Regions from separate parts of the Mesorhizobium sp. M0938 genome, predicted to be linked through region 2. Evidence: riboswitches for the same ligand, from Rfam matches in the RefSeq annotation. Region 2 holds a riboswitch; each other region holds the start of a gene.

Region 1 (5,532 bases), on a different contig from region 2:
ATGACCGTCTACGACAACATGGCGTTCTCGATGAAGATCGGTAAGGAGAGCAAGGCCGAGATCGACAAGCGGGTGCGCCAGGCGGCGGAAATCCTGCAGCTGACCAAATATCTCGACCGTTTGCCCAAGGCGATGTCGGGCGGCCAGCGCCAGCGCGTCGCCATCGGCCGCGCCATCGTGCGCAACCCTAAAGTCTTCCTGTTCGACGAGCCGCTGTCGAACCTCGACGCGGCACTGCGCGTCGCAACCCGCATCGAGATCGCCAAGCTCAAGGAGTCGATGCCTGCCACAACGATGATCTACGTCACCCACGACCAGGTCGAGGCAATGACGCTGGCCGACCGCATCGTGGTGCTCAAGGACGGTCATATTGAGCAGGTCGGCACGCCGATGGAGCTCTACAAGAAACCCGGCAATCTGTTCGTCGCCCAGTTCATCGGCTCGCCGGCCATGAACATCCTGCCGGCGACGATCGACAAATCAGGCAACCCGACCATCGTCAGCCATGTCGGCGGGCGCAAGGCGACGGTGCCGATCGCCACGCCGGCCTCAGTGAAAGGTGCTTCAGTGAGCTTCGGCGTGCGGCCGGAGGATCTGACGATCGCTAGCGGTGCGGATTATCTTTTCGAGGGAACGGTCGACTATGTCGAGCAGCTCGGCGAGGTCCAGCTTGTCTATGTCGACATCGGCCGCGCCGACCTGCCGCTGGTGACCAAGCTGCCGGGCAATGTCGAGGTCAAGCGCGGGGCAAAGCTGCGGCTGAGTGCGGACGCTGGCGACCTCCACATCTTCGATGCCGACGGGCGGTCCTTCACGCTTCACGAAGCGGAAGCAAAGGCGGCCTGAGAGAGGCAGCAAGACTGCCGATATAAGCAATTTGGCGAAGCCAAAAAACAAGAGCGGCGGGCAAAGCCCGCCGCTCTTGTGCGTTCAGGTCGCGGTTAGAGCGACGTGCGTCCAAGTGGACGCACAAAGTACGCTCTAACACTTTGATCCTACGCATCGTGCTTTTCGAAAATCGATTCCGATTTTCGGGCCGATGCGCTAGCGGCCGAACAGGTTCCGGTCGCTGCCCTGCGGGGCGGACTTGTGTAAGTCGCCCGACGAATTGAGCAGCTTGTAGACCGGCGAAGCGGTGTTGCGTACCGAAGACGTCTGCGTGTTGTCGACGTTGACGGTCGCCTGCTCGTTGATGTCGGTCCCGCCAACCTTGTCGTTGTTGGCATAGGCGCTGCCGGCAACAAGCAAAAGTGCGGCGGCAGTGAGAGCAATCTTCTTCATTTTAATGTTCCTGGATTTTCATGTTCCACCAGAGCGGCGGGCAGATGCCGCCGCTCTGTTGAACTGAGTGTTAGTTGTTGCCGAAGCGGTCACGGTCACTGCTGTTGACGGGCTTCTCGTCAGCCGGAACCGGATTCTGCGCCAATGCCGAATTCTGAACCGAAGCCGTGTACGAGCTGTCGACCCCAACGGCCGGCTGGTTGGCGCCGTTAGATCCAAAGTTGTCGCTACCGGCAAAAGCGCTGCCGGAGATGGCCAAAATGGCGGCAGTGGCAAGAATGATCTTTTTCATTTCTAGTACTCCAGATTTGTGAGATCCCGAGCGGCAGACTTGGCCGCCGCCTGTCTGGGATCAGCTGTTAATTGTGGGATCAGCTGTTAATTGCCGAAACGGTCACGGTCGGCGCCCTGGACAACGGGCTTTTCAGCGTGAGCCGGCTTCTGAATGGAAGCCGTGTAAGAGCTGTCGACCGCAGCAGTCGGCTGGTTGGCGCCGTCGGACCCATAGCCGTCGGACCCATAATGGTCGCTGCCAGCAAAGGCACTGCCGGTGATGGCCAAAACGGCGACGGCAGCAAGAGCAATCTTTTTCATTGTTGATACTCCAGTATCTTAGTTTTCGGTCCGTCTAGCGGCGTGTCTTGAAAGGAATTCGCGTCGTTCGGACAGGCCCGATGTGGGAAGGCAATCCGGCAGATTCCAATCACGAAGTTGTTCCGTGTGGACCAAGAATCTGCACCTTGAAATTGTACCAGGTGCTTCTATCTGCATCGACTTTGGTTGTTCTTTCAATTACTTAAGCCAAATACACTATTCGCCCATTTGACGGATTGGCGGACCCGCGTTCACAGCGTCATGCACGCATTGTCAACAGAAACGAACCGTTCGGTTCGATTTTAGAAGTGGCTAATAGTCACTTTTGGAAACTGTTAACCTTCTTTGTCTCCGCCGCGGGTCGGATTCGATGCCACGACCGCCAGCAATGGCCGCCGAAAAATGGGGTTCCAGCCCTGCTATTGCCAACCTGCACGCTTCGCCGGCTGTGTCGCGCCGCATGGATACGATGTCGCTTTCATGCCGACAGTCGGCCGGCCGTCATGATTAGATCACACCATCTCAGGTGCCGCTTGGTGACGACGAAGCGGAGAATTGGGAAGCCGGTCAGAACCCGGCGCTGCCCCCGCAACGGTGGTGGAGTTCAAGTCGCAACGGGAGACCACTGGGCCACAAGCCTGGGAAGGTGTCGCGACCGCCCGCAAGGACACTCCAGAGCCCGGAAACCAGCCCGAGGTGTTGAACTCGACTGATCGCGGTGGGCGGTCAAGAGGTGGATAGAGCATGCCGGTCCTTCACCGGCCTGCAGCCGATCCTTCCTCCATCACCACCAGTTCAGTCCTTGGAGCGACGTGCGTTCACTTGGACGCACAAAGTACGCTCCAAGACTTTGAACCTGCGCATCGTGCTTTCCGAAAATCGATTCCGATTTTCGGGCCGATGCGACGAAAGCGAGGACAGGACATGGACGCGCGCAACGACATGCTGAGGCTCTTGCACGGCCGCAGGCAAGGCTACTCGCTCGAGCAGCCCTTCTACACCGATGCCGACTTCTTCAAACTCGACATGGAGCTGATCTGGTATCGCGACTGGCTGTTCATCGGCCATGATTGCGAACTGCCGAAGCCGGGCAGCTACATCACCGCCCAGATCGGCGATTATCCGGTTGTGCTGGTCCGCGACCAGCAAGGCAAGATCAATGCCTTCCACAACTCCTGCCGGCATCGCGGCAGCCGCGTCTGCAATGCTGACAAGGGCACGGCGGCGAAGCTCGTCTGCCCCTATCACCAATGGACGTATGAGTTGGACGGCCGGCTTCTGTTCGCCCGCCAGATGGCGGACGGTTTCGACAAAAGCCAGTTCGGCCTGAAGCCGGTCGCCTGCGAGAGCGTCGGCGGCTACATCTTCATCTGCCTGGCCAGGGAGCCCGCCGATTTCGCGCCGATGCGCGCCATGATCGAACCTTACCTGTTGCCGCACCGGCTGCGCGAGGCCAAGGTCGCCTTCGAATCGACCATCGTCGAGAAGGGCAACTGGAAGCTCGTCTGGGAAAACAACCGCGAGTGCTATCATTGCGCCGGCAACCATCCGGAACTGTGCAAGACATTCCCGGAAGCGCCGACCGTGACCGGCGTGCAGGGTGCCGACAGCGATCCGGAAATGCTGGCGCACTGGGCGAAATGCGAGGCGGCGGGCCTGCCGAGCAAGTTCCGCATCGATCCGGCCGGGCAGTATCGCGCCACCCGCGCGCCGCTGCTGCGCGACGCCGTCAGCTATACGATGACGGGAAGGCGCGCCGTGAAGAAGAACCTTTCCGACAGCGTTTCCACGGACCGTATCGGCTCGCTGCTGCTCTATCACTATCCGACGACCTGGAACCACATCCTCGGCGATCATGCGGTCACCTTCCGCGTGCTGCCGATCAGCGCCACGGAAACCGCCGTGACTACCAAATGGCTGGTCCATAAGGATGCGGTCGAAGGCGTCGATTACGACCTTGCCGAACTCACCCATGTGTGGACCGAGACCAACTACCAGGACCGCCGCATCGTCGAGGAAAACGCCTTCGGCATCCTGTCGCCGGCTTACGAGCCCGGCCCCTATTCGGAACTGCATGAGGGCGGCGTCATCCAGTTCGTCGAATGGTACGCCTCGTTCATCGAACCGCGCCTTGCCGAGGGCGGCCGGCCGGCGCTGCGCAGCGTCGCCTGAAGAGAAACGTGAAGAGATGAACGCAATGACGGATCTCGGGCTCTACCGCCATCTCGACGATATGGCGCCCTGGAACGACAGGCTCCAGGTTCTGGAAGTGATCGGCGTCAGCGACGAGGCGCCTGACGTGAAGACCTTCACCTTCCGCTCCGACAACCAGACCTGGTTCCGCTACAGACCGGGGCAGTTCGTGACGCTGGAACTGCCGACCACTGACGGCCCGCTGATGCGGACCTATACGCTGTCGTCCTCGCCGTCGCGGCCGTTCTCGATCGCGGTGACGGTGAAAGCCCAGGCCGGCAGCATCGGCACGCGCTGGATGTTCGACAACCTCAAGCCCGGCGTTCACGTGAAGGCCTATGGGCCGACGGGCGACTTTTCGCTGCACAGCCATCCCGCGGCCAAGTATCTGTTCATTTCGGCCGGCTCCGGCGTGACGCCGATGATGTCGATGCTGCGCTGGCTGAACGACTGCGCGCCATGGACCGATGTCGGCTTCGTCAACTGCGCGCGAAAGCCCGAGGAGATCATCTTCCGCAAGGAACTCGAACTGCTCGGCAGCCGCATGCCGGGCCTGACGCTCGGCTTCATGATCGAAGAGCGCTCCAGCCGCGAGGGCTGGTTCGGCCATATGGGCCGGATCGACGCGATCAGGCTGCCGCTTTTGGCGCCAGATTTTCGCGAGCGGGAAATCTTCTGCTGCGGCCCCGACCCGTTCATGCGCGCCGTGCGGCAGATGCTGGAGGCCGCTGGCTTCGACATGGCCAACTATCATCAGGAAAGCTTTGCGGCACCGGCAGTGGAGGAAATACCGGCCCCGTTTGGTTCGCCGGCAAAGGGTGGGCCGGCAGAGGGTGGGATCGAAGCCCCTGCCGAGGCCGCAACGCCGATCCGCTTTTCGCTTTCGGATGTCGATGCCGACTGCGTTGCCGGCCAGACCGTGCTGCAGACGGCGCGCGCTTCGGGCGTGCGCATCCCGGCGGCCTGCGAGTTCGGCCTGTGTGGAACCTGCAAGGTGAAAAAGGTCTCAGGCACAGTCGAGATGAGCCACAATGGCGGCATCCTCGATCACGAGATCGATGATGGCTTCATCCTTGCCTGCTGTTCGAAGCCGCTGTCGGCGTTGGAAATCGAGGCCTGAAAGGCAGGCGCCTAGAGCGCGTCGCGTCTGACCGGCATTATGCGACATGTCGTATCGCAAAACCGCTGCACATTTTGCGCGACATGCATTAGACCCCGTAGCGCTCGGTGCGGATGAGGCCTGCCGGAACGCCGGCATCGATCAGCGCCTGGGCGGCGGCCGATACGAAGGCATTCGAGCCGCAGACAAAGGCGAACCTTGGCGGCGCGGGCAGCCGCACCATCGATTGCTCTATCATCGCAACATCGATCCGCCGTGAATAGTCCGCCGGACGCCGGGCCGGCTCGCGCGTCAGTGTCAGCACCAGATCGAAGCCGTCCCGGCGATCGTGGAAATCGATCAGC
Region 2 (5,532 bases):
TGGGTTGCGGTAGGCCACCAGGAAGGGTGCGGCAAGCAGCGCCAGGCCGACAACCAGCGCCACGCCGATGAACAGGACGATGGGCAGGTACGAACTCAACAATGCGTTCATGCTGCAGCTTTCCGTTGGCGGCCAATCCACTCTGATTACAGCACCGGACCCACTTGCGGAAGCGTGACAGTTTAACCACTGAACCGTTTTAGGGGGCTCTATGCTGCAACGCGGCGAGGGTTAGCGCAGGGCTTTCGGCGAAGCAAGTCAAACCTTGTTCAAAACACGGTGCTGGACGGCATATCCGGATAAACTGGTCCGATCCGCTCCGGTTTGATTTCCTTCACTTTTTACTCCACTTTTCTCTCCTGACATATATCCCGCCAAAACCCTGCTAGCATGGCGCGGAATCATTGATCGCTCCTCGTTCGAAACACCCTCAGGGCCTCGCCTGCATGAAGGAAAAAATATCGCTCGCCGCAGCCCGGCGCATCGCGCTCGCCGCCCAGGGTTTCACCGACCCCCGGCCGAACGGCACGCCGGATCGCCGCCATCTGACCCGGGTGCTTGCCCGCACCGGCCTGTTGCAGATCGATTCCGTCAGCGCGGTGGTGCGCGCTCACTACATGCCGCTCTATTCCAGGCTTGGCCCCTACCCGCTGGCGCTGCTCGACAACGCCGCCGTGACGCGCAAGCGCACGGTCTTCGAATATTGGGCGCATGAAGCCTCCTTTCTGCCGGTCGAAACCTATCCGCTGATGCGCTGGCGCATGCAGCGGGCCGAGCGTGGCGAGGAAATGTACAATGGGCTGGCCAAGTGGGGCCGCGAACGCGCCGCCTATATTGAAGACATTTATCGCGAGGTCGTCGAACGCGGCCCGATCGCCGCATCCGCCCTCGAGGGTCAGAAAGGCTCGGGCGGCTGGTGGGGCTGGAGCGATGCCAAGCACGCTTTCGAATGGCTGTTCTGGGCCGGTCGCATCACCACGGCGTCGCGTCGTGGCTTCGAGCGGCTTTACGATCTGCCCGAACGGGTGCTGCCGCCGGCCGTGCTCGACCTGCCGGTGCCCTCTCCTGAGGATGCACATCGCGAATTGCTGCGCATTTCCGCCCGCGCCCACGGCGTCGCGACAGCGGGCGACCTGCGCGACTATTTCCGCCTCTCTCCCGCTGACATCAAGGGCCGGATCGAGGAACTGGTCGAGGTGGGCGACCTTTTGCCGGTGCGCGTCGAAGGCTGGGACAAGCCTGCCTATCTTCACAAGGACGCCCGTTTTCCGCGCAAGATCCAGGCGCGCGCGTTGCTCGCTCCGTTTGATCCCGTTGTCTTCGAGCGCACCCGAACGGAAAGGCTGTTCGACTTCCGCTATCGCATCGAAATCTACACCCCCGCCGAAAAGCGCCAATACGGCTATTATGTCCTGCCGTTCCTGCTTGGCGACAGGATAGTGGCGCGCGTCGACCTCAAGGCTGACCGCCCCGCCGGCGTGCTGCGTATCCATGCCGCCTATGCCGAGCCTGCCGCGCCGGCCGAAACAGCGGCCGCGCTGGTCGAGGAATTGAAGCAGATGCAGGGCTGGCTCGGCCTGGAACGGATTGAAGTCACGCCCGCAGGCGATCTGGGTCCGGCGTTGGCCGACATCATCGCGTCGTAGACACGCGTTGACACGACTGCCTGCACAAGCCTAAATCCGGTTCAGACGGTCTCCTCTCGGCAAAGGGAGGAGCCAAGAGGGAATGCGGTGCGAAATCTCGATTTCAAATCCGCGGCTGTCCCCGCAACTGTAAGCGACGAGCCAAGGCCGAAAACCACTGGGACGGTCCCGGGAAGGCGGCACCAAGGCGATGACCCGCGAGCCAGGAGACCTGCCGTCTAGGACATAAGAATCCGATCGCCTGGCGGGTTTTCCGGGCAAGGAGCCTGATTTGGAACGCGACAGCAGTTTTCCGGCTGAGACAGCGGACGTTTTGTCCGGCGATAGTGATGCCTTGGCCGGCGTCACCGTGATCGTCTGCGCCTCCTGCCGCGACGAGACCGGCTCCGACGGCCATCCCCGCGCCGGCGAATTGTTGGCCGAAGACACGCGCCGCGCTGCATCAGGCGAAAATATCCGTATCCGCACCGTCGAATGCCTCGGCAACTGCAAACGTCGGCTGAGCGCCGCGATCCTGCGCGACGGCTGCTGGAGCTATGTCTTCGGCGATCTGACCGCGACCAGCGGCGCCGATCTCGTCGCCGGCGCAAAGCTCTTCGCCACATCGACCGATGGCCTCATTCCGTGGCGCGGCCGCCCCGATTGCCTGAAGCGCGGCCTCGTCGCCCGCATCCCTCCCCTCGACCTTCTGAAGGATCCGATATGACCACTTCCGTCTCCCGCGTGCCCTGCACCGTCGTCACCGGCTTCCTCGGCGCCGGCAAGACGACGCTGATCCGCCATCTGCTCGAAAACGCCGGCGGCAAGCGGCTGGCCATCATCGTCAACGAGTTCGGCGACATCGGCATCGACGGCGAGATCCTGAAAGGCTGCGGCATCGACACCTGCCCCGAGGAAAACATCGTCGAGCTGGCAAACGGCTGCATCTGCTGCACCGTCGCAGACGACTTTGTCCCGGCGCTGGACCAGATCCTGTCTTTGACGCCGAAGGTCGACCATATCCTGATCGAAACCTCCGGGCTCGCTCTGCCCAAGCCGCTGGTCCAGGCCTTCCAGTGGCCGACGGTGAAGAGCCGGGTGACGGTCGATGGCGTCATCGCCGTGGTCGATGGACCGGCGCTGGCCGAAGGCCGCGTCGCCAACGACATGGATGCCCTGCAGGCACAGCGCGTGAAGGACCAGACGCTCGACCACGACGATCCGGTCGAGGAAGTGTTCGAGGACCAGCTCGCCTGCGCCGACCTGATCATATTGTCGAAGAGCGACCTGATGGACGCCGCTGGCTCGGCCCGTGCCAAGGCCATCATCGGCGAGCACGCCGCGCGCGCCGTCAAGATCGTGCCGACCTCGCAAGGGAAGGTCGATCCGTCTGTGCTGCTCGGCCTAGGCCTTGCCGTCGAGGACGACATCGAGAACCGCAAGACCCACCACGACGACGAGCTCGACCATGAGCATGACGACTTCGATTCCTTCGTCATCGACATTCCGTCGATCGCCAATCCCGATGAACTGGCTTTGCGCGTCGCCACGGCGGCGGAGGAACAAAACGTGCTGCGCGTCAAAGGTTTCGTCGAGGTCGGCGGCAAGCCGATGCGGCTCCTGCTGCAGGCCGTCGGTCCGCGCGTCAATCATTATTACGACCGCGCCTGGACCGCTGAAGACGACCGCCGCTCGCGCCTCGTCGTCATCGGCCTGAAAGGGCTGAACCGCCCGGCAATCGAGCGTATCCTCGCCGGCTGACCCCAGGCACGAGCCGCGATGCACATCCTCACCACAACATCCGCCTCGCTCGATGATCTCGCCGAGCCTGTCGATCTCAGGCAGACGCCTGCGGATGTCGTGGCGCTGTCCTTCACCGACAGCGATCTGGCCGGCCTGGCGGCGGCATGGAAGGCGGATGCGGCACGCCTGCCGTCGATGCGGCTGGCGGCTCTACGCGACCTGCGCCATCCCATGTCCGTCGACCTCTGGATCGACAGTGTCGCCCGGCACGCCAAGGTTATTTTGGTTCGTATCCTCGGCGGTTACGACTGGTGGCGCTATGGTTGCGACCAGCTTGCCGTTGTCGCACGAGATCGCGGTATCAAGCTGGCGCTCCTACCGGGCGAAAGTCACGACGAGGATTTGCGGCTGATCGAAGGCTCGACGCTGCCCCGCGAGGAGTTGGACGGCCTGCTCGGCTATTTTCGCGAGGGCGGCCCGGAGAATATGACGGCGCTGATGCGAAGACTGGCAAGTCTTGCCGGATCGGGTGTAGCGGTCGCTGAACCTGTCAGCGTGCCAAAAGCCGGCTACTATCAACCGGGACTGCGCGGCGTCCCCCTCCCCCTCGAGGGGAGGGTCCGGCCGCAGGCCGGGGGCGGGGTCGCCTCTGACGCGCGCCAACAGAAAAAAACGTCGAGCACTGCCGCAACGACCCCACCCGGCCCTGCGGGCCACCCTCCCCTCGAGGGGGAGGGAGACGCCGCGCCCATCATCCCGATCCTCTTCTACCGTTCGATGCTTCTTGCCGCAGATGCCGCGCCCATCGATGCATTGTTCGAGGCGCTCGGACAGCGCGGCATGGTCCCCGTCCCCATCTTCGTCTCCAGCTTGAAGGACCCGGCCTCGCTCGCCTTTGTCGAAACCGCGCTGTCAACGCTGAAGCCTGCCGCGATCATCACCGCCACGGCCTTCGCCTCCGGTGCCGAGCCCGGCGTCGAAACCCTCTTCGACCGCGCCGGCGTGCCGGTGTTCCAGGTCATCGTCGCGACAACCCGTCGTGACATCTGGCAGAATAATCAGCGCGGCCTCGCGCCTGCCGACCTTGCCATGCACGTCGTCCTGCCCGAGCTCGACGGCCGCATCCTTGCCGGCGCGATCTCCTTCAAGGGCGAGGTCGAAACCGATCCCGCTTTGGCCTTCCGCGCTTTCGCCAACCGGCGGGAGCCGGACCGCGTCGCGCAAGTGGCGAACCGTATCGAAGTCTTCATCCGCCTGCAGCGGACGCCGCGCGGACAGCGCAAGCTCGCCATCCTGATCCCCGACTATCCAAGCGCCCCCGGCCGCACCGGCTATGCCGTCGGCCTCGACGTGCCGTCGAGCGTGCTGGCGATGCTGCACGATCTGAGCGAACAGGGCTATGCCGTTGAAGGGATTCCGCAAACGCCGCGTGCATTGCTGGGCAGGCTGGAGCGCGGTGACGAGGGGATGAGGTTGGAGGACTATCTCGACTTCTTGGCGGGATTGCCTGCAGAAGCACGAAAGACCGTAGAGGCAGCTTGGGGTCAACCGGCAACCGATCCGGTAACGGCCGAATCTCAACGTCAACCCTCTACGTTGCCCCCCTCTGTCCTGCCGGACATCTCCCCCACTTGGGGGGAGATTGCCCCTTCGCCGACAGTCTCGCCCACGACGAACGTTGCAGAAAGAGACGGGACAGCAAAACTGCCGATCTCCCCCCAAGTGGGGGAGATGTCCGGCAGGACAGAGGGGGGCGCGACAGAACGCCAACCTTCGAGTCCAGCAAACAACAGGCATTTCCCCTTCCGCGCCGCCACCTTCGGCAACATCACCGTAGCCCTCGCCCCTGACCGCGGGCGCTCGGCCGATCGCCGCGCCGACTACCATGACCCGACATTACCGCCGCGGCATGCGCTGATCGCCTTCGGTCTCTGGCTGCGAAAGTCGCTCGGCGTCCATGCCCTCATCCATGTCGGCGCTCATGGCACGCTGGAATGGCTGCCCGGAAAAACCGTTGCACTCAGCGAAACCTGTTTTCCCGAGATCGTCACCGGTCCGTTGCCCGTCATCTATCCCTTCATCGTCTCCAACCCCGGCGAGGCCGCACAGGCCAAGCGGCGCATCGCCGCCATCACCCTCGGCCATTTACCGCCGCCGCTGACCG
Region 3 (5,532 bases), on a different contig from region 2:
CGCCAACAACCCGAACACCCCGGAAAAGATCGCTCTCGGCAAGGCACTGTTCTTCGATCCACGCGTCTCGGCGTCAGGCGTTTTGTCGTGCAACTCGTGCCACAACCTGGCCACGGGCGGCGACGACAATCACGAAACCTCGATCGGCCATGGTTGGCAGAAGGGACAGCGCAACGCGCCGACTGTACTGAACGCTGTCTTCAACATCGCTCAGTTCTGGGATGGTCGTGCCGCAGACCTGAAGGCTCAGGCGAAGGGACCGGTCCAAGCTGGCATCGAAATGGCCAATACACCGGACCAAGTCATCGCCACGCTCAAGTCCATGCCGCAATATGTCGAGTGGTTCGATGCAGCTTTTCCGGCTGAAGCCGATCGGGTCACCTTCGACAACTTCGCCAAGGCGATCGAAGCCTTCGAGGCGACATTGGTCACACCGGCCCCGTTCGACAGCTTCCTGAATGGTGATGAGCTTGCCATGACTTCCGAACAGAAACAGGGCCTGGCGCTTTTCATGGACAAAGGCTGCTCGTCCTGCCATGCCGGCATCAACGTTGGTGGGCAAGCCTATTTCCCCTTTGGCCTCGTGGAACAGCCCAGCGCCGAGGTCCTGCCGGACAAAGACAAGGGCCGATTCGCGGTCACCAATGCAGCCGATGACTACTATGTTTTCCGCGTGGCGCCGCTGCGCAACGTTGCACTCACCGCGCCATACTTTCATTCGGGCAAGGTTTGGGATCTGAAACAGGCCGTCGCTATTATGGGGACCACCCAGCTTGGCGTAGTACTGGCGGACGAAGAAGTTGATCTGCTTGTTGCCTTCCTCAACTCGCTGACCGGAGAGGCACCCGAGGTCACCTATCCCATCTTACCCTCCGAAACGGCGACAACGCCCCGGCCTGTAACGCAGATCTTAGGAAAATAAGGGCCAACTGGCTGCGGACGTCGCAATCGAAAATGATTGCGGCTTTTACTTGGGCCACACGAATTGCCACGTCCATCTCCGAATTGGCGGGACACGCTAGCAATACCCGAAACCTGCAACCTCGCCCGTAGTCTGCGCAAATCAACTGGGGAAGCGGACAGACGCGCAGCATCATATATTGTCGCCGCCTGAGCGAACATGCCAAGCAGTCTACTTTGAGAAACGACGTGTGTACGATTTGTTCGAGGCGCGGGGCCTGTATGTTCCCAAGGACCAATACTATAGCGTGGTGTCACATTTATATTTCTGCGGGATGAGGACACGTGCCGAAGGAAAATTGCACATTTTCGCCGTGTGGATTATTTTCAAGAGTGTGATCGGTTTGGCATATTCCCGGCCGACATCCGCCACCGGCAACTCCCCACACGGTGAGGAAGAGAAGCCTTACGCCTGCACTTTCTGCCGGAGCGCGCGTGCTGCAGCGACCATGTTCATGAGGGCAGGGCGGACCTCCTCCCATTTGCGTGTTTTGAGGCCACAGTCCGGGTTTATCCACAGTTGGCCGTCGGACAGTCGCTCGCGGGCAAGCATGACTAAGTCCGAAATCTCGCCGACTTCCGGGACGCGTGGTGAGTGAATATCATAGACGCCGGGACCGATTTCGTTCGGATATTTGGAGCTCGTGAAGGCGTCCAACAGTTCCATCTTCGAGCGCGACGTCTCAATCGAAATGACATCCGCATCCATTCCAGCGATCGCGTGAATGATCTCGTTGAACTCCGAATAGCACATGTGGGTATGAATTTGAGTCGCGTCCTTTACACCCGTTGAAGCGATCCGGAAACATTCGACAGCCCAGTCGAGATAGACTTTCCAGTCAGATTGGCGCAGTGGCAATCCTTCGCGAAACGCGGCCTCATCGATCTGGATCATCCTTGCGCCGGATCTTTCGAGATCCGTCACTTCGTCGCGGATGGCGAGCGCGATCTGGCGGCAGGCTTCGGAGCGGGGTACGTCGTCGCGAACAAAAGACCAGTTGAGAATGGTGACTGGGCCTGTGAGCATTCCCTTCACGGGCTTTTCCGTAAGCGACTGGGCGAATTGCCACCAGCGCACTGTCATCGGATTGCGCCTCGATACGTCGCCGAAAATGATGGGGGGACGCACGTAGCGCGACCCATAGCTTTGTACCCAGGCATGCTGGGTGAGCGCGAAGCCGGACAACTGCTCGCCGAAATGCTGTACCATGTCGTTTCGCTCGAACTCACCGTGCACCAGCACGTCCAGCCCGATCTCTTCCTGCCAGCGAATTGCAGCCTCGATCTCCTTCTTCAGGAACGTCTCATAGTCGACATAGCTCAGCTGGCCCTTCGCATGAGCGGCCCGCGCCTTGCGTACCTGCGGCGTCTGCGGGAAGGACCCGATGGTCGTCGTCGGGAACGGCGGCAGCCCGAGTGAGCCGGCTTGGACTCTGGAGCGCTCGCCAAAAGCGCTCTCTCGTCGCTTCGCGCTGTCCTCAATGCTAGCGATCCGCCCCTGAACAAGCGGGTCATGGATCCTCGTGGATGTCACGCGCGTGGCGGCAGCCTCGGCAGACGCTTTCAACGCGCCTGCCACCGCATCCCTGCCTTGGGACAGGGCCCGGGCCAGCAAGACCAACTCGTCGGTCTTCTGGGCCGCGAAGGCGAGCCACGACCTGATGTCGGCGTCGAGTTCCGTCTCCATGCGCAGATCAATCGGCACATGCAGCATCGAGCAAGAAGGCGCGATCTCGACGCGGTCCAAGGGCCAGCCGGCGACGATCGGTTTGATGCGGTCGAGAATGGCGGGCAGGTTCGCACGCCAGACGTTGCGGCCATCGATCAAGCCAAGCGAGAGCACCAGATCCTTCGGAGCGAGCCGACCCACCGTTTCCAGCTGCTCGGGAGCGCGCACGAGATCAATATGCAGCCCGGCCAGGGGCAGAGAAACCGCGGTTTCGAGATTGTCTCCCAGCGACCCGAAATACGTAGCCAGCATGATCTTCAGCTCGGGCGCGGCTTTCGACAGCTGGCCATAGGCGAATTCGAACGCAGCTCGTTCGTTCGGGTTCAGATCGAGGACAAGCGCTGGCTCATCGATCTGCACCCAGTCGGCTCCCGACAGCTTCAGCTTCTGCAGGACTTGCTCGTAAACGGGCAGCAGCCGCGGTAGGAGCGCGATGGGACCGAACCCCTCGGCAGGCGATTTCGCCAGCTTGAGGAAGGTGATGGGTCCAAGGATGACTGGGCGTGTGTGAATGCCGAGAGCTTTAGCCTCGAGGAAGTGATCGACCGGCTTCGATGACGAGAGGGCGAACGTCTGATCATCATCGAGTTCCGGCACAATGTAGTGGTAGTTGGTGTCAAACCACTTGGTCATTTCCATCGCGGTTACACCAGGTCCATGAGCCTCCTCCTGGTGACCAGCGTGTCCACAATCCTCCGTCTGACCCTGGTTGCCGCGCGCCATTGCGAAGCAGATGTCAAGTGGGACCTCGCCGCTATTCCAGCCGTAACGGGATGGAACGGCCCCGACCATGGCTGCGGTGTCGAGCACATGGTCGTAAAGCGAGAAGTCGTTCGACGGGATTTTCGACACGCCGCGATCGCGCTGCTCTTCCCAGCTAGCGGCACGGAGCGCCTTCGACGTCGTGAGAAGGTCGCCAGCGGACGATGTTCCGGACCAGTAGCTTTCAAGCGCGAATTTCAGTTCTCGCCGACGACCGAAGCGCGGCACGCCGAGCGTTGCTACAGGAATTTCCTGAGAGTCAGTCATGTCATACCCCGATGGTTGGGGCGCCGATGACAAGGAAGGCGCTAGCAGGCCGGCACGAACGCCGGCTTGCAGCGGCCACCGAGACACCCCGCCCGTGGACGTAATTCGCCGTGGCAGGTCTCCTGGCTCGCGGGGTCATAGCCTCTACCCGTCTTCCTGAGGGTATTTGCCTCAGTGACATGAGTGGGGTTGGCTCGCCGCTAACAGTTGCGGGGGCAGCGCCGGCATTGCACCGGCTTCCCTCTTAGCTCCGCTGCGGCAGCGCCGCACGCGAGAACCACGACACGCAGATAATCACAGCAGTCCGCTCTTTTGTCAATGACGCATAACGAAATGTTTATGTCGTTATGTGATTTCGCTTTTACGCTTGTCTAACATTGTGAAATATTCAGTCGCCCATTGGCGGCGCTGCTCCGCTGCCACCATTGTCCAACTAATGGATCCCTGTCGGGCTGCGACATCCCTCGCAGGTCGCCGATGAAGGATTTCGGACAAGACTTCAAGCGCGTGACAACGTCATTAGAATGCAGAAGATCGCATTGGTGGCGATGTTTAACGATGCGGCCGCAAGCCGTGCGTGCGTGGTAGAAGCGGTTTTCTCGGAGTGAGCGCCAAACCGCGGGAATTGGCACGCCAGTCGTCATCACGGGTGACTAGGCAATCGTGATGACTCCGCTCGGCGGCAAGAGACCACACTGACCGAGCCTGGCTCAAGGGTCTGATGCAAAGCCCGACTGTGGTCCCGATAAGCCGCTTAAGCCGCATTCAGGCGGTCAGTATAAGTATCTCTCTCTCCAAGCGCTCGGCATTGAGGGATGCGCAAACGCAGGCAAAGCTCGCGTGCTTCATATTCTGCATCATACGATCGGCAGGACCCAGTTTTTATCCAGTGCACGCGTCAGCGCGGTGTGCAATTCTGGCTCGGTCCGATACGAAGGCATTTGGGCCTCGCTGATCCAGCCCAAGCCAACATAGTGGAAGTGATCCGCAGGGACCGTAACCCGGCTGCTGTCCAGTTGCCGAACGAAGTCCGCTGACCAATGGTGGATCGTATACGCTTCAAGTTTGTCCATCATCCTCCGCCAGCGTTGGATGCGTTCTTCGCGCGGCATGCTGGCCGCTCTTGAGATCGCGGTAGCTATCTCGTCGGAGAGCCTCGGATTTACCAGCAGGGCGTCCTCGGCGAAGTCTTCGGCCGCGCCGGCAAACTTCGATAACACCAGAACGCCAGGGTCGCTCGGATCTTGTGCAGCAATGTATTCTTTCGCCACAAGATTCATGCCATCGCGCAACGGCGTCACAACGCAAACACGCGCGGCTCTGTAAAGACCCGCTATCTCAGCTTGGGTGAACGACCTGTTCTCATAGATAATCGGCATCCACTCGTCCGTGCCATGCCGGTTGTTGACTTGATTGACGAGTCTTTCGACGTCGCGCCGATATTCGCTGTACGCTTGGATGTCGCCACGTGAGGGAGTTGCGATTTGCAAGAGCGAGACACGTTGCGGCTCGACTGCCAGCAGATCGAAAGCTTTAATCCGATTGTCGATGCCCTTGGTGTAGTCGAGCCGATCGACGCCGATAACTAGCTTTGCTCCGCCAAGTTTCAACTGCGAAATGTAGGCTTTCTGCGCCTCAAGCGAATCTGCGGCACACTGTTCGAATTGCTTCGGATCGATACCTATAGGAAAATTTTGGCATTGCGTCTGGCCATGGTCCGAGAAAACGACCCCGTTCTTGCTCTCCAGCCCCAAATGAGATTGGACACAGGCGAGGAAATTGCTCACATCACGGTCGGTCTGGAAACCGAGCAG
Region 4 (5,532 bases), on a different contig from region 2:
GATAGACGCCACGCTCCACCCCGTTCGCGCGGCAAGGGCGGCGCGGTCCGGGAAGGTCTTGTCAAAAGCGTCGCGGATCACCTGCACATTTATGGCGCGATCGGAATCGCTGGTCGTACACGCCATGGCGATTCGCCATTTGAGCGCGTGGAAATTCTCAATTCCGCCGGCCAGGGCCTGGGCCTTGATGTCCTGCAGATCCTCGAATGCCTCAGGTCCGGCGAATACGCGGATCGCCGCACGGCTGCCGGGCTTCAGCACTCTGGCAACCTCGCCCAGGAGGGCGCGGCGAGCGCGTGCGGAATCGACGACCGTCAGACAACCGTCGCCTATGACCGCGCCGACGCTGGCGCGGCCGAGCGGAAGGTCCAGCCAGTTCCCGGTCGTTGCCTTGCGGCAGGCGCTATCGCCCGGCCATACGCCCGAAACCATGGCAGCGGATCCGTCGACGGCCAACATCGTCTTGCCGAGGCCGGCCAGTTCCGGGGTAACGCCCAGCAGCAGAACGTCGGCCTCGTCGAGATCAAGCTCGCGCTCGACAATGCCAACTGTCTCGGCAGTCGGCCGGAGCGGCGCCTCCAGGAGCATCCAGTGGCGGTGATAATCGTCCCAATGATTTGTCATGCAGGCTCGTCGGACCTAAGAAGGTCTGGCATCAACTGCTCATAACCGCTTAACGGAAGTGGTAAGGACGACAAGGGGGGACAACTGTGGCGCATGTCGTCGTCATAACACATGAGCACGACCGCTTCCTAGGCAAGCGCGATATCCTGCTGCGCAGGGATAGTCCCTATCTGCTTTTCGACGTTCTGGGAGAATTGAAAAGACGCGGCCATTCGGTTCGAATTCAGCAAGGTCTGTCGAAGACATACAGCGCCGACGTCGCGGTTCTGCATGTCGATGCGACGATAACGCCCGCAGACTATCTCGACTATGCACGGAGTTTCCCGTTCTGCCTCAATGTCGGGGCGGCTGACATATCCAAACGACGGATCAGCGGAGCGTTGGTGAACCAGGGAGACGTTTGGCAAGGGCCGGTCATCGTCAAAAGCAATCTCAACAATCAAGGCATTCCGGAGACTCTCCTCAATCGGCGAGCGCGGCGCGCGAGGAAACCACCGCCACTTCCTGATATGCCAGTCCTGCAGCCCTATGAGGTCTACGGATCTCTCGGGGATGTTCCGGATGGCGTCTTCGAACGCGACGATCTGGTCGTGGACAAGTTCATTCCGGAGAAAGAACCCGATGGTTTCGCGGCGCGGTTCTGGGTGTTTTGCGGAGAGAGCGAACGCTGCACCCGCTACGTCTCGCCAAACGCGCTGGTCAAGGCGTCCGAAACGATCCGTCGCGAGCCTGTCCCCGTTCCCGACGAACTGCGTGCTTTGAGACACGAACTCGGTTTCGACTATGGCAAGTTCGATTTCGTCATGCATGAGGGCAGGGCCGTACTCCTCGATGCGAACAAGACCCCGGGTCGCCCCAAAAACCTGGTGAAGATGTTCGCGGCCGGCGCTTCCTATCTCGCCGACGGCTTCGAAGGCCTCATCCGTCGGATCGGATAATGCGGTGGGCTTGGTCCAAACTAATACTTGACCAAGTCAACTAAATTATTGACTATGTCGGGCAGGAGGATGCCATGACGATTCATCAACCCGGCAAGGAGCGGATCGATGCGGTGCGGGGCTTCAACCGCTTCTACACCCGCCAGATCGGCCTGCTCGACGAAGGATGGCTGAAAAGCGCCTTCTCGCTGACCGAGGCTCGTGTGCTCTATGAACTGGCGCATCGCCACGGGCTGACCGCCACCGATCTTGCGCGCGATCTCGGTCTCGATGCCGGCTATCTCAGCCGGTTGCTGAAAAAGTTTCAGGAGCGCGGCCTTGTGGAGCGCGCTGCGACGGAAGCCGATGCGCGGCGCTCGTCGATCGCGCTGACGCCGGCGGGGAGGGCGGCCTTCGCGCCGCTGAACCAGGGTTCGCACGATCAGGTCGCGGCCTTGCTCGACCGGCTCCCGGATCCGGAGCAGGACAGGCTGGTCAAGGCGATGCAGACGGTGCAGCGCCTGCTGGGCGACAGTGCCGAGCCCAAGGTCCCCTACATGCTGCGGCCTTTGCAGGTCGGCGACATCGGCTGGATCATCCATCGCCAGGGCCTGCTCTACGCGCAGGAATATGGCTGGGACGAAACCTATGAGGCGCTGGTCGCCGAAATCCTCGGCGCCTTCGTCAAATCCTTCGATCCGAAATGGGAACGCAGCTGGATCGCCGAACGGGAGGGGGAAGTCGTTGGCTCGGTCTTTGTCGTGCGCCAGTCGGACACGGTGGCGAAGCTGCGCCTGCTCTACGTCGAGCCCTCGGCGCGCGGTCTCGGCATCGGCAAGCGACTGGTCGAGGAATGCATCGGCTTTGCCCGTGCTAAGGGATACAAGACGCTGACATTGTGGACCAACGACATTCTCGTCTCGGCGCGCCGCATCTATGAGGCGGCGGGCTTCAAGCTTGCCGAGGAAGAGCGCCACCATTCCTTCGGCAAGGATCTGGTCGGCCAGAACTGGAACCTGGAGCTGTAACGTCTCTCACCCCTTCACCGGTATCCAGATTTCCAGCCCGCCATTGCCGCTGCGCGGATCGAATTCGGGGCCGTAGCGCTCGAATTCGGGCGCATCGGCGATCTCGTGTCCGGACGCCGGCAGCCATTTGTTCCAGATCGTGTTGACCGTGCGGCGGATGGTCGAGATGTGGTCACGATGGGCGAACACGGCGTATTTCTGCGCCGGCACGCGTACGCGCGAAAACTCCTTCGGCAGGTCCGAAAAATCGGACACCTCGACACCGGCGATGTAGTCGAAATTGCCGGCGTCGTCGCCATTGACGCAGACGCCATAGGCGACGTCGCCGACCTCGCCCGGAATGTTGCCGATATAGGGGCCGAACCGCTGCCATTGCATCGGGATGCCGGCGCTGGTTTCGCAGCTGTAGCGTTCGCTGAGACCGGCGATGAGGAACGGCCGGCTGGCCTCAAAACGCGGCGGCTCGAGATTGGTGAGGAAGGACTGGTCCATCAGGATCGGCTCCACGAGATCGAGGTTGTCTAGCGAGCCTTGCGCGCGCACCAGTTCCGGCGTGGTGCCGAATTGGTCGCGGAAGGCGCGGGTGAAGGCCTCATGCGAGGCATAGCCGGTGTCGAGAGCGAGCGAGAGGATGTCGGGTGCACCGGCGGCGAGCTTGCGCGCCGCTTCGGTCAGCCGGCGAGACCGCATGTAGCCCATCACCGAACGGCCGGTCGCCGCACCGAAAGCCCGCGTCACGTGAAAGCGCGACACCCCGCTGCTCTTGGCGACATCGTCGAGCGAGACGGATTCCGGCAGATGGCTTTCGACGAACCACAGCGCTTTCTCGGTAGGATTCATTTGGCTCCTTGCATGGGCCAGTCTTCACATTGGCAAAGTCTTCGCGTCGGCAGGTCATCGTGCCGTTTCCTGGAGCTCGCAGTTTGATCGAAATTGCGCACTGCGCAAATCGCGACGGCGGCCGGCAGTCGAAGGCGTCAGGCGAAAGAGCTTGACAGGAGCAAGCAACGTCTTTTAGGTAGTAACGTTATTACATAACGATGATCCATATGACTCCCTCTGACAAGACCCTAGCTCTCGTGGCTTTCCGAGCCCCGGAAATTTATTGCGCTGTGATTGGCGGGAAATTAGGGTGGGCGACTGATGGTCCCCGAGTCGAAAGGCGAGGGGTGAAAAGGGAACACGGTGAGATCTTCGGATCGAGGCCGTGGCTGCCCCCGCAACTGTAAGCGGTTAGCAAGATCCGAAATGCCACTGGCCGGCAAGGCTGGGAAGGCAGGATGGCGCAAAGACCCGCGAGCCAGGAGACCTGCCATCGGCTTGAGTTGACCGGACGGGGTGTGCCGGGAGGAGACGTGGACATCGGTCTTGTCGGCCGGTCGGTCCAGCTTCCTTCCGTCGCCATTGAGAAAGTGACGGTAAGTTGGACGCCTCCCAGCCTCTTCTTGAAGCGCGCGAACTGAGCGCGACGGCGGGTAGTCAGCGCCTGGTCAGCGCGGTGAGCCTTTCGGTGGCGGCGGGCGACCGCCTCGCCATCATCGGCCCCAACGGCGCCGGCAAGACGACGCTGTTGCGCATGCTATGCGGTACGCTGCGGCCAAGCGCGGGAGAGGTGAGATTTTCCGGACGCCGGCTGGAGACGTTTTCTGCCGCCGAGCGGGCGCTGCACATGGCTGTCGTCGGCCAGACCGATCAGCCTGATCCGCGGCTTGCCGTGATCGACTATGTCGAGCTTGGGCGCGTCCCGCATGCCGGTTTGCGACGAAGGAGCGAGCAACGCGACATCGTCGTCGAAGCGCTTCGCAGAACCGGCCTGCTGCCGCTGCTCGGCCGCACGATCGGCTCGCTGTCCGGTGGCGAGCGGCAACGCGCCCAATTGGCACGCGCCATCGCCCAGGAGCCTAAAATCCTGTTCCTCGACGAACCGACCAATCATCTCGATCCGCGCGCCCGCAGCGAACTTCTCGAACTCGTATCGCAGTTGGGCATGACCGTCGTGGCGGTGCTTCACGATCTGTCGCTGGTCACGCCATTTGCCACCAGGGTGGCGGTGATGAACGAGGCCCGACTGCAGGCACTCGCCGGTCCGCGCGAGGCGCTGACCAAGCAGTTGATCCGCGACATTTTCGGCGTCGACGTGCTTCGGCTGCGCCATCCCACCGAAGACCGCGAACTCACGGTCTTCGAAGTTCCAAACCGCGCCTCTTCCGATTTAACCAAGGAGCAACATCCGTGAAACGCCTCGCACTGTCTTCTGCTTCCCTCCTGCTTGCCCAGACCGCCTTGGCTTTTCCGGTAACTGTCGACAGCTGCGGCACGCCGCTGACCTTCGATGCCGCGCCGAAGCGCGCCGTCATCCAGGATCTGAACATGGCCGAGATGGCCTTCGCGCTGGGGCTGCAACCGTCGATCGTCGGCCTGACCGGCATCACCGGATGGTACAAGGTCGGTCCGGAATTCAAGGCCGAGCAGGGCGCGATCCCGGAACTCGCGCCGAAATACCCGACGCTCGAAAACCTCGTCGCCGTCGAGCCTGATTTCTTCTTCGCCGGCTGGTACTACGGCATGAAGCCGGGCGGCGAGGTGACGCCCGATACGCTGGCGCCGCACGGTATCAAGACGTTGGTGCTGACGGAAAGCTGCGTCCACCTCGACAGCAACCGCCCCGCCGCCTCGATGGACCTGCTCTATGGCGACGTCGAGAAGCTGGGCAAGATTTTTGGCAAGGAGGCCAAGGCGAAAAAACTTGTTTCGGACTGGAAAGCGCAACTCGCCGATATCACGGCAAAGGTCGGCGACAGCAAGGGAACGCGGGTGTTTCTTTACGACTCCGGCGAAGACAAACCCTTCACATCAGGCAAGTTCGCGATCCCCAGCGCCATGATCGCCGCCGCCGGCGGCGACAACGTCATGGCCGACATGCAGACGAGCTGGGGCAACACGGATTGGGAAACGGTCGCCTC

Evidence for each region. A riboswitch is a leader RNA that binds a small molecule or an ion and turns the genes downstream of it on or off. The one in region 2 is predicted to bind cobalamin.
Region 1: it holds a riboswitch for cobalamin, as region 2 does, so the genes downstream of both, NKH73_RS00710 (aromatic ring-hydroxylating oxygenase subunit alpha) here and NKH73_RS13440 (DUF1636 family protein) in region 2, are expected to answer to the same signal.
Region 3: it holds a riboswitch for cobalamin, as region 2 does, so the genes downstream of both, metE (5-methyltetrahydropteroyltriglutamate--homocysteine S-methyltransferase) here and NKH73_RS13440 (DUF1636 family protein) in region 2, are expected to answer to the same signal.
Region 4: it holds a riboswitch for cobalamin, as region 2 does, so the genes downstream of both, NKH73_RS14600 (ABC transporter ATP-binding protein) here and NKH73_RS13440 (DUF1636 family protein) in region 2, are expected to answer to the same signal.

What each region holds. Positions count from the first base shown of each region.
Region 1 is NZ_JAMYNS010000001.1:156,841-162,372, forward strand. It holds gene NKH73_RS00690 (ABC transporter ATP-binding protein) at 1-846, shown strand, start outside; gene NKH73_RS00695 (DUF680 domain-containing protein) at 1,045-1,281, opposite strand; gene NKH73_RS00700 (DUF680 domain-containing protein) at 1,352-1,573, opposite strand; gene NKH73_RS00705 (DUF680 domain-containing protein) at 1,660-1,875, opposite strand; cobalamin riboswitch at 2,383-2,584, shown strand; gene NKH73_RS00710 (aromatic ring-hydroxylating oxygenase subunit alpha) at 2,800-4,047, shown strand; gene NKH73_RS00715 (FAD-binding oxidoreductase) at 4,073-5,188, shown strand; gene NKH73_RS00720 (FAD-binding oxidoreductase) at 5,277-5,532, opposite strand, start outside.
Region 2 is NZ_JAMYNS010000006.1:322,406-327,937, forward strand. It holds gene NKH73_RS13430 (NADH-quinone oxidoreductase subunit A) at 1-111, opposite strand, end outside; gene NKH73_RS13435 (winged helix-turn-helix domain-containing protein) at 447-1,646, shown strand; cobalamin riboswitch at 1,676-1,879, shown strand; gene NKH73_RS13440 (DUF1636 family protein) at 1,918-2,352, shown strand; gene cobW (cobalamin biosynthesis protein CobW) at 2,349-3,386, shown strand; gene NKH73_RS13450 (cobaltochelatase subunit CobN) at 3,405-5,532, shown strand, end outside.
Region 3 is NZ_JAMYNS010000033.1:13,521-19,052, reverse strand. It holds gene NKH73_RS31430 (cytochrome-c peroxidase) at 1-922, shown strand, start outside; gene metE (5-methyltetrahydropteroyltriglutamate--homocysteine S-methyltransferase) at 1,367-3,718, opposite strand; cobalamin riboswitch at 3,814-4,015, opposite strand; gene NKH73_RS31420 (alpha,alpha-trehalose-phosphate synthase (UDP-forming)) at 4,576-5,532, opposite strand, start outside.
Region 4 is NZ_JAMYNS010000007.1:104,208-109,739, forward strand. It holds gene NKH73_RS14580 (class I SAM-dependent methyltransferase) at 1-624, opposite strand, end outside; gene NKH73_RS14585 (hypothetical protein) at 711-1,562, shown strand; gene NKH73_RS14590 (bifunctional helix-turn-helix transcriptional regulator/GNAT family N-acetyltransferase) at 1,637-2,569, shown strand; gene NKH73_RS14595 (GyrI-like domain-containing protein) at 2,576-3,409, opposite strand; cobalamin riboswitch at 3,697-3,900, shown strand; gene NKH73_RS14600 (ABC transporter ATP-binding protein) at 3,993-4,805, shown strand; gene NKH73_RS14605 (ABC transporter substrate-binding protein) at 4,802-5,532, shown strand, end outside.